DNA from 2 places in the Janthinobacterium sp. genome. Region 2 is predicted to be linked to the other one. Evidence: riboswitches for the same ligand, from Rfam matches in the RefSeq annotation. Region 2 holds a riboswitch; the other holds the start of a gene.

Region 1 (7,226 bases), on a different contig from region 2:
GCATCGTCGGCCTGGAAATGGGCGCCGACGATTACCTGCCGAAACCGTTCAACCCGCGCGAGCTGGTGGCCCGCATCGGCGCCGTGCTGCGCCGCAAGGGTCCGGACGAAATCCCGGGCGCGCCATCGGAAACGCCGCAGACCTTCGAATTCGGCGACTTCGTGCTGGACCTGGGCACGCGGACGCTGAAGAAAAAAGGCGAAACCGTGCCGCTGACCACCGGCGAATTCTCGGTGCTGAAAGTGTTTGCCCGCCATGCACGCCAGCCGCTGTCGCGCGAAAAGCTGATGGAACTGGCGCGTGGCCGCGAATACGAAGTGTTCGACCGCAGCCTGGACGTGCAGATCTCGCGCCTGCGCAAGCTGATCGAACCCGATCCGTCGAGCCCGCTGTTCATCCAGACCGTGTGGGGCCTGGGCTACGTTTTCATACCGGACGGACAGCCGCGCTGATCGCTGGCGAGGCTCGATGAAACTTGTTCCCGATATCAGCCTGGCACGGCTGAAAAGCGGCCTGTTCTGGCGCACGTTTTTGCTGCTGGGTACCTTGACCACCGTCAGCATGATTGCCTGGATCGGCATGATTTCCGTGATCCAGCGCGAACCGCAGGCGCAGCAGATTTCCGCCCAGGTCATTTCCGTGGTCACCATCACGCATGCGGCGCTGACGCACTCGGCGCCCGAGCTGCGCCGCGAACTGCTGTTCGAGCTGGTCAGCAACGAGGGCATCCGCATCTTTCCGCTGGAGGATGACGACCGCATCGATCCGCCGCCCGACAATTACCTGATGCCCGATATCGAAGCGCTGGTGAAAGCCAAGCTGGGCAGCGACACGCGCTTTTCGGCGCGCGTCAACGGCGTGGCCGGCTTCTGGGTCAGCTTCAAGATCGACGATGACGAATACTGGCTGATGCTGGACCGCGAACGCCTGCGCGGCCTGACCGGCTTCCAGTGGCTGGGCTGGGCCAGCCTGGTCTCCCTGCTGTCACTGCTCGGCGCGGCCATTATTTCCAGCCTGATCAACCTGCCGCTGGCGCGCCTGACGGTGGCCGCGCGCGCCATCGCCCAGGGCAAGCAGCCGGCGCCGCTGCCGGAAAAGGGCCCGATCGAAATCATCGAGGCGAACCGCAGCTTCAACCAGATGGTCGACGACCTGCAGCAGGTGGAATCGGATCGCGCGGTGATTTTGGCCGGCATCTCGCACGACCTGCGCACGCCGCTGGCGCGCATGCAGCTGGAAGTGGAAATGGCCAACCTGTCGGACGAAGCGCGTGAAGGCATCCAGTCCGATATCGGCCAGATGGACGACATCATCGGCCAGTTCCTCGACTACGCCAAGCCGACCGAAGCGTCGAGCTTCACGGACGTCGACCTGAGCGGCCTGTTGACCGACCTGGCGCGCGAAGCGATGCGCCTGCCCGACGTGAAGCTCACCACCGCGATCGCCGAGGGCGCGCACGTAATGGGCAATCCGACCGACCTGCGCCGCGTGCTGAACAACCTGATCGAGAATGCGCGCCGCTACGGCAAGACGCAGGGCAGCGAGTTTACCGAGATCGACATCGCCTGCCAGCTCAAGGGCAGCAATACGGCGCGGCGCGTGATCATCGATGTGCAGGACCACGGTCCCGGCGTGCCGGCGGAGAAGATCGAACAGATGCTCAAACCGTTTACACGGCTCGACACGGCGCGTGGCCAGGCCAATGGCGCAGGGCTGGGCCTGGCCATCGTCGAACGCGTGCTGCTGCGTCACGGCGCCGAACTGCAGGTGCGCAACCGCACCGGCGGCGGGCTGGCGTTCCAGATCAGCATACCGGCGGCGTAACTGCTGGTGGTGGTGTCGGATTACGCGCTGCGCGCCAATCCGACCTACGCGGCGACCGCAGCGAAGGCAGGTCGGATTAGCGGCGAAGCCGCGTAATCGGACAACATTGTTGACGCCAGCGGTGGCGTCGGGTTACGGCCTGTGCAATCTGCCCGGTCTGCATGTCACTGCACCAGCAACTTACTCATCAACAACTCCGTCGCCCCATACCCGTACAGCGAATCGCTTTCCAGCCCCGGCGTGTCGAACGGCACGGATTCTTCGCGGTCCAGCTTGGCCGGGTCGGCGTCGGCGTAGGTGGCGCGCCAGGCGCGCTGCAGGGATTCATTGCGGCGGATAAAGGATGGCATCGACCAGAGATTGCGGTCCCAGTGCGCGCTGTCGCCCAGCATCGGCCAGCGTTCGTTCAGCAGCGCCATGTCGCCCGTGCGCAGGCGGCGTACGGCCTGTTCCGGCCGCAGTGTTTCCAGCTCGTCCAGTGACGGCAGCACGTCGCGCCTGGGGCCGAACATATAGGCCAGCATGATGCGCCCGGCCGGCGCGGTGCGCGCCACCACGCCGACGGCATGGCCGCCGCCTGGCAAGGGTACGGCAAACCAGCTGCCCTCGCGGTATGGCAATGACTTCATTGTGTTTACTCCCAAAATCGTATTCGCGCCACAGTCTACGCGAGAGCTCACCAGCACGGCGCATGGTACGGCATTACTCTATCTTCTCGTCATAGTGAAATTGCGCCACGATCGGCCCGGCCTTGAACAGTGCTTCCTTCATTTCCTTGTCCAGCCGCACGTCGCGCCGGCGCATCCATTCGAACAGCATGGCCGCTTCGCGGCGGCTGGTGTCGCCCGCATGTGCCAGCACGCGGCGCAGCTCGGGGTCGGTGCAGGCTTCAAAACGCTGCGTATTGGCGTCCAGCGCCTGCAGCGCGGCCACCAGCGTGGCAATCGCGCGGTGCATGTCCAGCGCGGTGGCCGGCAGGCCGGATTCTTCGAGGGGCAGATGGGACATGCTTTTTCCTTTGTATGCGTCGGTGTGCGCTGCATTTTCCACCGCGCGCCTGAAAATCTCAAGCGGCAAAACACGCCGTGCGCGATGTTCGTCCATAATCAGGTTCAGATACACACCAGCAACGGGAGAGACATGCACAATTTCGACTTCTACAATCCGACCCAGATCCTGTTCGGCCAGGGCCAGATCGCCGCCATCACCAGGCTGATTCCGCCCGGCGCGCGCGTCCTGATGACCTATGGCGGCGGCAGCATCAAGCAGAACGGCGTCTACGACGAAGTGCGCGCGGCGCTGGTCGGCCATACGGTGATCGAGTTCGCCGGCATCGAACCGAATCCCAGCTATGAAACGCTGATGCAGGCCGTCGCGCTGGTGAAAAGCGAAGGCATCGATTTCCTGCTCGGCGTGGGCGGCGGTTCGGTGGTCGACGGCACCAAGTTCATCGCGGCGGCGGCCCTGCGCGATGGCGAGGCGTGGGATATCCTGGAAAAAGGCGGCAAGATCATCGATGCCGCCCTGCCCTTCGGCACCGTGCTGACCCTGCCTGCCACCGGCTCCGAAATGAACGGCTCGGCCGTCATCACGCGCAAGGCCACGCAGGAAAAGCGCTCGTTCATGAGCCGCAAGGTGTACCCGAAATTTTCCGTGCTCGACCCATCGAAAACCTTTACCCTGCCGCTGCGCCAGGTGGGCAACGGCGTGGTCGATGCGTTCGCGCACGTGATGGAGCAGTACCTGACGGCGCCCGTCAACGCCTCGGTGCAGGACCGCTTTGCCGAAGGCATTTTGCTGACGCTGATCGAGGACGGCCCGAAGGCCTTGTCGCACCCGGACGACTACGACGTGCGCGCCAACGTGATGTGGTGCGCCACCCTGGCCCTGAACGGCCTGATCGGCGTGGGCGTGCCGCAGGACTGGTCCACGCACGCGATCGGCCATGAACTGACGGCCCTGTATGAACTCGACCATGCGCAGACGCTGGCGGTGATCCTGCCCAGCATGCTGCGTGTGCGCAAGCAGGCCAAGCGCGCCAAGCTGCTGCAGTATGCGGCGCGCGTGTGGGGCCTTGATGGCGGCGACGAAGACGGCCGCATCGAAACGGCGATCGCGCGCACCGAATATTTCTTCCGCCATATGGGCGTCAAGACGCGCCTGGCCGACTACGGCCTGAACCACGCCAGCGTCGACGCGGTGATCGCCGCGCTGGAAGCGCACGGCATGACGGCGCTCGGCGAACAGGGCGAAGTCACACTGGCGGTCAGCCGCAAGGTGCTGGAACTGAGTCTGTAGACTGTTGTAAAGCCGCCCGGCGTTGCAGACAGCGGGCGGCGGTTCATGTTAAGCTATCAATTCGCTAGGGGTCCTGGAGCTGTTGTCCGGGTGAGATATACCCTTCGTACCTGATCTGGATAATGCCAGCGAAGGAAAGCGCAAAGTACCTCCCTCCTTTGATAGCTCCTGCGCTGGCGCCAGCCGAACAAGCAGCCTGCCGTTCTCTCTGATGTAACGGCTTGAACCACGAGCAATCATGTCCACACCGAATCTGTCTGTCTCCATCCTGACCCTGGCCATCGCACAGGCGTTTGCCACGCCGGCCTTTGCCGCCAACAATGCCGTTGACGCCGTTGATACCGCTCCAGCCAGCATGGCCGAAGTGATCGTTACCGCCAGCAAGGCCCCGGCCGCCCAGCGCGCCTCGGTCGGCGGTTTTTCCGACGCGCCGCTGCTGCAAACGCCAGCCGCCGTCACCGTCATTTCGCAGCAGACCATGCAGGACCTGCAGATCCGCAATACCAGCGACGCCGTTCGCCTCGACGCCAGCATCAACGACGCCTACAACGCCGTCGGTTACGCCGAGCAGTTCTCGATCCGCGGCTTCAAGCTCGACAACAATTCCAGCTACCGCAAGGACGGCATCGCGATTCCCGGCGACACCCAGATCCCGCTGGAAAACAAGGAGCGCATCGAAGTATTGAAAGGCCTGGCGGGACTGCAGGCGGGCATGGCGGCGCCGGGCGGCGTGATCGACTTTGTCGTCAAGCGGCCCACCGCCACCCCGCTGCGCACGGTTACCGTCGAAGCGCGCGAGCGCGGCACGCTGTATGGCGCGCTGGACCTGGGCGGCCGCCTCGAGGACACGCGCTTCGGCTACCGCGTCAACGTGGCAACCGAACGCCTGCGCTCGCAGATCAAGGGCGCCGACGGCAACCGCAAATTCATTTCGGGCGCGTTCGACTGGCAGATTTCGCCCCAAGCCTTGCTGCAACTGGACGCCGACTACCAGGACAAGTCGCAGGTCACCGCGCCAGGTTTTCAACTGCTGAACAACACCACGCTGCCGACCCATGTCAGCGCCGACACCCTGCTCAACCTGCAGCCATGGACGCGGCCGGTCGACACCATCACCAGCAACATCGGCCTGCGCTTCCAGTACGCGTTCAACGACAACTGGCACGCCACCCTCGGCGCCAACCAGCACTCGTTCAAGCGCGACGACTACACGGCGTTTCCGTATGGCTGCAGCGCGCAGGATCTGTACCCGGGCTTCTGCGGCAATGGCGACTACGACGTGTACGACTACCGCAGCCTGGGCGAAACCAAGAAGCCTTTGAGCGCGCAAGCCATGATCCAGGGCAAATTTGCCACCGGCAGCGTGCGCCATGACCTGACGGCCGGTGTCGCCACCTTCCGCCGCAAGGACCGCGCTGGCCGCTATGTCTACGATTACGCCGGCACCAGCAACATCTACAACCCGGTCATCGTCGATATCTCGAACGGCGTGCAAGGCCCCGTGCGCCAGACGCGCAACGACAAGGAAAACTCGGTCTTCGTGCAGGATATCGTCAGCTTGTCCAACAACTGGAAACTGCATGCGGGCCTGCGCCATATCGATGTCGACGGTTTTCAATATGTGCTGAAGGCCGACCCGAGCGTGGCCGAAGTGCGCGCCAAACACGCATTCCTGCTGCCGAACGTGGCGCTGGTCTACAACCCGCTCGACAACGTGGCCGTGTACGGCGCCTATTCGCAGGGCATGGAACACGGCGGCACGGCCGACCGCAAGGCGGCCAATGCGAATGAAGAACTGTCGCCGAGCCGCTCGAAACAGATCGAGTTCGGCGTCAAGGCCGACATCACGCCGGACCTGATGCTGGCGGCCAGCCTGTTCCAGATCCGCAAGGGCCTGGAATTCCAGAACGCCGGCAATTATTTCGTGCGCGCCGGGCAGGCCCAGCATCGCGGGCTGGAACTGTCGGCGCAAGGCAAGGCCAGCAGCGATTTGAGCGTGGGCGTATCGGTCACGGCCCTGCACAGCCAGCAGTCAAACACGGGCGAGGCCTCGCTGGACGGCAAGCGCGTGCCGAACGTGCCGTCCCTGAAAAGCGCGGTACACCTCGATTACCGCGTGCCGCAGGTGGCGGGCCTGTCCGTCAACGGCAGCTGGGAATATGCGGGCAAAAAGGCGTTCGAATTCAGCAACAACACCTTCGTGCCGGCGTATCACGTGGCCAGCGTGGGCGCCGCTTACGTCATGCGTATCGCCGGCAAGCAGGCCGTGCTGCGCGCCACCGTCAACAATGTGTTCGACAAGTTCTACTGGCGCGACGTGACGCCGGAGTCCGACGGCTACCTGTTCCCGGGCGCCAGCCGCACGGTCAAGGTGTCGGCGCAGTTCGACTTTTAAGCGTCTGACAGCAGTTGATCGAGCAGCGGCATGGCTTGCTCCATGCGCTGCTCCAGCTGCCCGTGCAGGATATGGTGGGGGATGCGGCGCGCCGCCAGTTCATCGAGCAACTGCCGGTAGATCAGCTGGCGCACGGCCTCCGACTCGCGTTGCAGGCCGTCCGCCACCCATGGCACATCGGGCGCCGTCACCAGCGTCAGGTCGTAGTGCGTGCCGGCAGCCAGCGCGGCCAGCTGCGCGTCTTCGCCGCCGAAGTAATGGCGGCTGTACAGCACCGTCATCAGCGGCGTGGTATCGCAGATCAGCACGCCGCGCGCCAAAGCGCTTGCTTCGCGTTCGCGCGCGACCTGGGTGCTGGCGATAAAAAACTGATCCTCGGATACCGGCACCCTGCCCCGCGTCTCGACAAATTCACGCAGATATTCGGGCACCCACACGGTGCCATGGCGCTCGGCCAGCGCAGCGGCCAGCGTGGATTTTCCCGACGACTCGGCCCCCAGGATGGCGACCCGCAACAGCGCACGCGTCATTTGAGAACCATCGCGCCGGGCGCAGCCGGCGCCGCCTTTTTCCAGGCCAGCAGGCCGATTGTCGCCATCACCACGAACACGGCATACAGGATGGCGGTCAGGGACAGGTCCTTGTAAACATACAGGCCCACGTACAGGATATCGACCACGATCCAGACGACCCAGTTTTCGATCTTCTT
Region 2 (7,226 bases):
CTGGAAAAGGCCGCAAATACCGACGCGCAGCAGGTTTTGATGGCCGTTTTCAGCCGCCGCCGATGGCGCGCACGATATCAACCTGGTCCTGCGCTTGCAGTACATGCGCCGGCCAGTTTTTCCGCTGCACCACCGAGCGGTTGACGGCCAGCGCCAGCGCCTGGCCTTGCAGCGACAGCGCTTCGACCAGCTGGTCCAGCGTGTGTTGTGGCGGCACCTGGTGCGGGGCGCCGTTGAGCATGATGTCGATCATGGCGCGTCCTCAGACCTTGCGATACAGCTCGGCGCCGTTCCTGATGAATTCAATCGCCTTGACTTCCATGCCCTGTTTCAGCGCCTGCTCTTCCGCCACGCCGATGCCGGCCGCGTATTCGCGCACTTCCTGGGTGATCTTCATCGAGCAGAAATGCGGACCGCACATCGAGCAGAAATGCGCCACCTTGGCCGAGTCCTTGGGCAGGGTCTCGTCGTGGAATTCGCGCGCCTTGTCGGGGTCCAGGCCAATATTGAACTGGTCGTCCCAGCGGAACTCGAAGCGCGCCTTGGACAGCGCGTTGTCGCGCAGCTGCGCGCCCGGATGGCCCTTGGCCAGGTCGGCCGCATGCGCGGCAATCTTGTACGTGATGATGCCGTCCTTGACGTCGGCCTTGTTCGGCAGGCCCAGGTGCTCCTTCGGCGTCACGTAGCACAGCATGGCCGTGCCGTACCAGCCGATCAGCGCGGCGCCGATGCCCGAGGTGATATGGTCGTAGCCCGGTGCGATATCGGTGGTCAACGGTCCCAGCGTATAGAACGGCGCTTCGCCGCACTGGTCCAGCTGCAGGTCCATGTTCTCCTTGATCAGCTGCATCGGTACGTGGCCGGGGCCCTCGATCATCACCTGCACGTCGTGCTTCCAGGCGATCTGCGTCAGCTCGCCCAGCGTTTTCAGCTCGCCGAGCTGGGCTTCATCGTTGGCGTCATAGATCGAGCCGGGGCGCAGGCCGTCGCCGAGCGAGAACGAGACGTCATACGCCTTCATGATTTCGCAGATTTCCTCGAAATGCGTGTACAGGAACGACTCCTGGTGATGCGCCAGGCACCACTTGGCCATGATCGAACCGCCGCGCGAAACGATGCCCGTCAGGCGTTTGGCTGTCAGCGGCACATAGCGCAGCAATACGCCGGCGTGGATGGTGAAGTAGTCGACGCCCTGCTCCGCCTGTTCGATCAAGGTATCGCGGAAAATCTCCCAGCTCAGATCTTCGGCCTTGCCGTTGACCTTTTCCAGCGCCTGGTAGATCGGCACGGTACCGATCGGCACCGGGCTGTTGCGCACGATCCATTCGCGCGTTTCGTGGATATGCTTGCCGGTCGACAGGTCCATCACATTGTCGCCGCCCCAGCGGATGGCCCAGGTCATCTTTTCCACTTCCTCGCCGATCGACGAGGTGACGGCCGAATTGCCGATATTGGCGTTGATCTTGACCAGGAAATTGCGGCCGATAATCATCGGCTCGACTTCCGGGTGGTTGATATTGGCGGGAATGATGGCGCGCCCGCGGGCGACTTCCTCGCGCACGAATTCGGGCGTGATTTCGGCGGGAATGCTGGCGCCGAACGACTGGCCCGGGTGCTGGCGCCCCATCATCTCGGCCATGCGCTCGCCCATCGGGCCGGACGCCTTCAGTTCGGCCAGGTACTCCTTGCGGCGCATGTTTTCGCGAATCGCCACGAACTCCATTTCGGGCGTCACGATACCCTGGCGCGCGTAGTGCATCTGCGTGACGTTCTTGCCGGCCAGCGCGCGGCGCGGCTTGCGGTGCAGGTTGAAGCGCAGCTCGGCCAGTTTCGGGTCGGCCAGGCGCGCGATGCCGTAGTCCGAGGTCGGGCCGGGCAGCTCTTCGGTGTCGGCGCGCTCCAGTATCCACGGCAGGCGCGGCGTACCGAGGCCCGAGCGGATATCGATCGCGACCTCGGGATCGGTGTACGGGCCGGAGGTGTCGTAGACGTAGATCGGCGGGTTTTTTTCGCCGCCGAACGACGCTTCCGTGTCGGACTGGCTGATTTCGCGCATCGGCACGCGGATGTCGGGCCGGCTGCCTTCGATATAGATCTTGCGGGAATTGGGCAGCGGCGCGATGGCGGCCTGGTCGACCGTGGCGGTGGCGGAGAGGAATTTCGGATTGGCGTTCATTTTGGCTCCTTGGCTAGACTTTTTTAAGCCTGGAGCCAGCTAAGGAGGTTCGGCTGCGCGCACGCGGATAGGGCGAGGTGCGTTCATCCTAAAGCTTCCCTTCGCTGGCATTATCCAGATCAGGTTCGGAGGGTATTTCTCACCCGCGCTTCACCGTGTTTCCACAGCAAAGAGCAGGACCCCTAGCGTTTGCCGCCTTGCGGCAGCGGGCCAATTATACGCGTTTCAGATCGCGTGGCCAGATGATTATTTCTTTTTTCCCCAGCGCCAGCGCGGCGGCTCGCCTTTCCACCAGCAGATGCCGATCAGCAGCGCGGCAACCGCGACTTCATAGACGATATAGGCAACGAGCAGCTGCTGTGGCGGGAACAGCACCGCGCCGCAGGCGAACAGCGCCAGCGCGCCGATGAATACCAGCCAGCCCTGCCAGGTGATCGGCAGGCCCCAGCCAAAGCCGTAGCTCTTGGCAGGAAACCAATAGGAAGGAGATTTGTCGGACATGATTTTTCCTGGGCTATGCGAACAGCTGCCAGTATAAATCAGCCGCCCTTCCGGCGCGCCGTGACATCGAGGCCGATGCCGCGGTAGCCCACGAACCGGCTGCCATTGTCGAACATCGGCTCGCCGCTGACCTGCAGGTATTGGGTCGTGCCGTCGAGATTCTGGCGGCTGTAGATAAAATCGAGGAACGGTTCGCGCGCGGCGATTTTTTCGTCGAGCAGCGCGCGTTCGGTGGCGTTCCAACGCTGCGGTTCGTCTTCGCTGCCGATGCCCAGCATTTCGGCCACCGGTCCGGAAAAGCGCGTCAGGTTGCCGTCCGCATCCTGTTCCCAGTACCAGTCCGACGACAGTTCCGTGAAACGCTGGAAGCGCGCTTCGCTCTCGCGCAGTTCCGCCGTGCGTTCCTGCACCGCCAGTTCGAGCGACTTGTTGTAGTCGGCCAGCTTCTGGTACAGCAGGCGCACTTCGAGCATGTTGTGGATGCGCGTTTTCACTTCCACCAGGTCGAACGGCTTGGCGACGAAGTCCTTGGCGCCGGCCTGCAGCGCGCGCAGCTTGTGGCCCGGCTGGGCGGTAATCACCAGCACCGGCAGGTAGCTGCCCGCTTCGAGGTCGCGCAAGCCTTCCATCACTTCGAAGCCGTCCATTTCCGGCATCTGCAGGTCGAGCAGGATCAGGTCGTAGCGGTGCTGCTGGTGCAGCGCGCGCACGGCCTGCGGGTCCATGGTGGCGGTGATGCGGGTGTAGCCGGCATTGCGCAGCACCTGTTCCAGCAGCATCACATTGGCTTCCTGGTCGTCGACGATCAGGATGCTGGCGTTCAGTATCTCGGTAGCTTGTAGCATGGCGGTAATCCTAATAAATGCGGTATCAGTGTGCTGCGGTGGTGTCGTCGGCCAGGCCATGCTTGGCCGCATGGTGCAGCGCCACGTCGAGCGCCTCCATGAATTCGACAACCTTGATCGGTTTGGTCAGGTAGCGGAAGAAACCCGCTTCCAGCCCTTTTTCTATATCGCGCGGCACCGCGTTGGCCGACAGCGCCATCACGGGAATATGGCTGGTCGCCGGATCGTCGTGCAGGATGCGCAGCGCGCCGAAGCCGCTGATGCCCGGCAGGTTGATGTCCATCAGGATCACGTCCGGCTGGTAGGTGCGCGCCAGGTCGATGCCCAGATGGGCGTCGATGGCGGTCAGCAGTTTCAGGTCGCTGCGGCGCGCGATCAGCTGCTCGACCAGCGCCAGGTTGGCCGGATTGTCTTCCACGTACAGCAAGGTGCGCTGGGTGTCCGAATTTTCCTGCACCACCGGCAGCACTTCGCCTTCGCCCAGCACCAGTTCCGGCGCGCGCGAGGCCTTGAATTCGACCCAGAAAGTGGTCCCCACGCCGACCGTGCTGTCGACGCCGATTTTGCCCTTCATCAGCTCGACCAGCTGCTTGGTGACCACCAGGCCGATGCCGGTGCCTTCTTCCGTGCTGTTTTCCTGGCCCAGGCGGTTGAACGGCTGGAACAGCTGCGCCATCTGTTTCGCGTCGAGGCCGGCGCCGGTATCGGTCACGCTGACGCGCACGCGGTCGCCGCGCTGGCTGCACTTGACCTGCACGCTGCCGCCGCTCTGGTTGTACTTGATGGCGTTCGACAGCAGGTTGATCATCACCTGTTTCACGCGCGTGCGGTCGGCATGCACATAAAAGGCATTGCCGCCGCGCGGGAAATGCATGCCGATGCCGCGTTTCTGCGCCTGCGGCGAAATCATCGCCTCGCAGTCCTGCAGCACGTCGAGCAGCGACATCGCCTCTTCCGACATGGTCACCTTGCCCGACTCGATCATGGCCAGGTCGAGGATCTCGTTAATCAGGCGCAGCAGATACCAGCCGCCCTTGAGGATCTGGTCGATCGAGCGCTGCTGCGGCTGGGTCGGCGGCGGCACGTCGGACGCCATCAGCTGGGCGAATCCCAGCACGGCGTTGAGCGGCGTGCGCAGTTCATGGCTCATGCTGGAGAGGAATTCGGACTTGGCGCGGTTGGCCTTCTCCGCCACCTGGCGCGCTTTTTCCAGCTCCGTGTTGTTGGTCTCGATCAGCGAGCGCGTATACGCTTCCTGCTCCTGCAGGCGCTTGTCGAGGATGGCCTGTTCGGCCTCGACCTGCTTGCGCGCCGTATTGTCGGTGCCGATCAGCAGGTAGCCGATCACCTTGTTCTGCGCGTCGCGCAGCGCGGTGACCGAGACGATGGCGGGAAAACGGCTGCCGTCCTTGCGGATATGGGTCAGCTCGTAAATGTCTTCGATGCCGCGCTTGGCCTTGAACACCAGCGCCTCGACGCCGGGCGTGATGGGCGTATCGAGTTCGGCGGAGAGGGCCGCGGCGCGCGCGACGATTTCCTGCGCGTCCGAAATGCTGGCCGGCGTCAGCTTGTCGACCACTTCGTTGGTGGCGTAGCCCAGCATGCGCTCGGCACCCACATTGAAAATCTGGATCACGCCCTGGGCATCGGTGGCGATGCACGAAAAATTGGCGCTGTTGAAAATCGCGTCCTGCAAGGCGCCCGCCTTGAGCAGCTGGCGCGGCAGGCCGGCCGCCAGCGTGCGCCGGTACAGGGCGGCCAGCAGCACCAGCAGCAGCACGATCAGCACGGCAATCAGGATGGCCGTGTCGGACGGCCCGCGCCAGGCCAGCACGCCGATCGCCAGCAGCACGATGGCGCTGAAGGAAAATGCCAGCGCCACCGGCCAGCGTGACGGCACGCCGGGTGGAATCTTTTCAACTGTGTTCATGGTGTGGCCCGGGTTGTGACAACAATAGGGAAAAACAGGAGCGTGGCGGGATCAGGCCTGGCGCTGGCGCACGTCCGACAGCAAGCGCGCGAATTCCTTCTTCACCACGCCATAGCATTCGCAGGTGGTGTTTTCGAGGCCGGCGCGGTCCAGCACCGAAATATGGCCGCGCCGGTAGCTGATGTAACCGCGCGCCTGCAGGCGGCCGGCCGATTCCGTCACGCCCTCGCGCCGTACGCCCAGCATATTGGCGATCAGTTCCTGGGTCATGGTCAGCTCGCGCCCGGGCAGGCGGTCCATGGTCAGCAGCAGCCAGCGGCACAGCTGCTGCTCCACCGTATGGTGGCGGTTGCAGACGGCCGTCTGCGACATTTGGGTGAGCAGCGCCTGCGTGTAGCGCAGCAGCAGGCGCATGACGGGGCCGGCGCGGTTGAATTCTTCCATCAGCAGGTGCGCCTTCAGGCGAAAGCCGATGCCGCCCGTCTGCACCACCGCGCGGCTGGGCGTGGAGTCGCCGCCCATGAACAGCGACACGCCCACCACGCCTTCGTTGCCGACACCGGCAATTTCGGACGAGCCGCCGTTCTCCAGCAGATAGTGCAAGGAAACGATGGCGGTGGTGGGGAAATACACATGGTGAATCTTGTCGCCCGAGTCGTAGATCACGTCGCCCAGGCGCATCGGCACCTGCTCCAGGTGCGGCGCCAGGCGCGCAAAGTCGGCGTCCAGCATGGCGGCAAGCAAATGGTTCTGGTTGGGGTTGGGCAGTTGTACAGGCTGGCTGGACATGGTCAGGATTCCTGGTTTCCAGTCGTCAGCTAGGCGGTATGAGAAAAGCGCCTGAACGAGAGGCGCCGACGCGCAGAGTAACACAGTGGTGTCTCTGAGCCGCAAATATATTTCCTTCTGAAAATAGTCTCCGTTCGGTAGCGAACCGACTGGCACAGGCGTCGCCACCTACAGTTGGTCCATTGCATGAGACAGCCTGGTCGCCGATCCGGTCCGACGCAAACCACAGAATGGGGCATCTGATGCAAAAAATTCTCCGGCGTGTGCGGGTGTCGGTTTCGGTGTCGGTATTGATCACCCTGCTCGCCGGCCTGGCGATCACGGCCCTGTGTTACGTGTCGGCGCGCCAGATTGAAGCGGAAAGCGCGCGGCTGCTGTTCCAGCATGACGCCAGCGTGCGCACGGCAGCGCTGGTATCGGGCCTGAACAATGCGGTGGAACAGCTGAAAGTGCTGAACCAGCTGTTTCGCAGCATCGATCCGATCAGCCGCGAACAGTTCCGCAGCTTCAGCGCGCCATTATTGCAGCGCTACCCGGAAATCCAGGCCTTCAGCTATCGCCGCGCGCTCGATCATGCGCAGCGCGCCGGCTATGAAATGGCCATGCGCCAGGCGCATCCGGCATTCATGATCGCCCAGGGTGACGATGACGGCAACAACAGCCAGCCGGCGCCGCAGCGCGCCAGCTACAACGTGATCGACTATATCGAACCGCTGCAGGGCAATGCGCAGCTGCTGGGACTGGATACCTCCGCCTCGCCCGGCCAGCAGATGGCGCGCATCGCCTCGCGCGACAGCGGCCAGCCGACCGCCACCGAACTGCTGACGCTGACCCAGTATCCAGGCCGGCAAACGGGCTTCCTGGTGCTGGCGCCCGTGTACCGCGCCGGCATGCCGCTCGATACGCCCGAACAGCGCCAGCGCGCCGTGACCGGCGAGACGGCGGCCACCTTCCGCATCACCCACCTGATCGCCACCATCCTGGG

The links. Region 2 has a riboswitch for thiamine pyrophosphate ahead of thiC (phosphomethylpyrimidine synthase ThiC). Riboswitches for the same ligand answer to the same signal wherever they lie in the genome.
Region 1: linked by a shared signal. The riboswitch ahead of RTQ46_RS02170 (TonB-dependent siderophore receptor) and the one ahead of thiC (phosphomethylpyrimidine synthase ThiC) in region 2 are both predicted to bind thiamine pyrophosphate.

The regions. Positions count from the first base shown of each region.
Region 1 is NZ_DAMAGB010000002.1:102,001-109,226, forward strand. It holds gene ompR (two-component system response regulator OmpR) at 1-452, shown strand, start outside; gene RTQ46_RS02150 (ATP-binding protein) at 469-1,824, shown strand; gene RTQ46_RS02155 (Imm26 family immunity protein) at 1,989-2,453, opposite strand; gene RTQ46_RS02160 (hypothetical protein) at 2,527-2,832, opposite strand; gene RTQ46_RS02165 (iron-containing alcohol dehydrogenase) at 2,965-4,122, shown strand; TPP riboswitch at 4,179-4,276, shown strand; gene RTQ46_RS02170 (TonB-dependent siderophore receptor) at 4,361-6,517, shown strand; gene RTQ46_RS02175 (ATP-binding protein) at 6,514-7,047, opposite strand; gene pnuC (nicotinamide riboside transporter PnuC) at 7,044-7,226, opposite strand, start outside.
Region 2 is NZ_DAMAGB010000015.1:81,336-88,561, reverse strand. It holds gene thiS (sulfur carrier protein ThiS) at 50-253, opposite strand; gene thiC (phosphomethylpyrimidine synthase ThiC) at 263-2,176, opposite strand; TPP riboswitch at 2,256-2,370, opposite strand; gene RTQ46_RS11495 (hypothetical protein) at 2,423-2,677, opposite strand; gene RTQ46_RS11490 (response regulator) at 2,716-3,522, opposite strand; gene RTQ46_RS11485 (ATP-binding protein) at 3,548-5,452, opposite strand; gene RTQ46_RS11480 (Crp/Fnr family transcriptional regulator) at 5,504-6,241, opposite strand; gene RTQ46_RS11475 (EAL domain-containing protein) at 6,484-7,226, shown strand, end outside.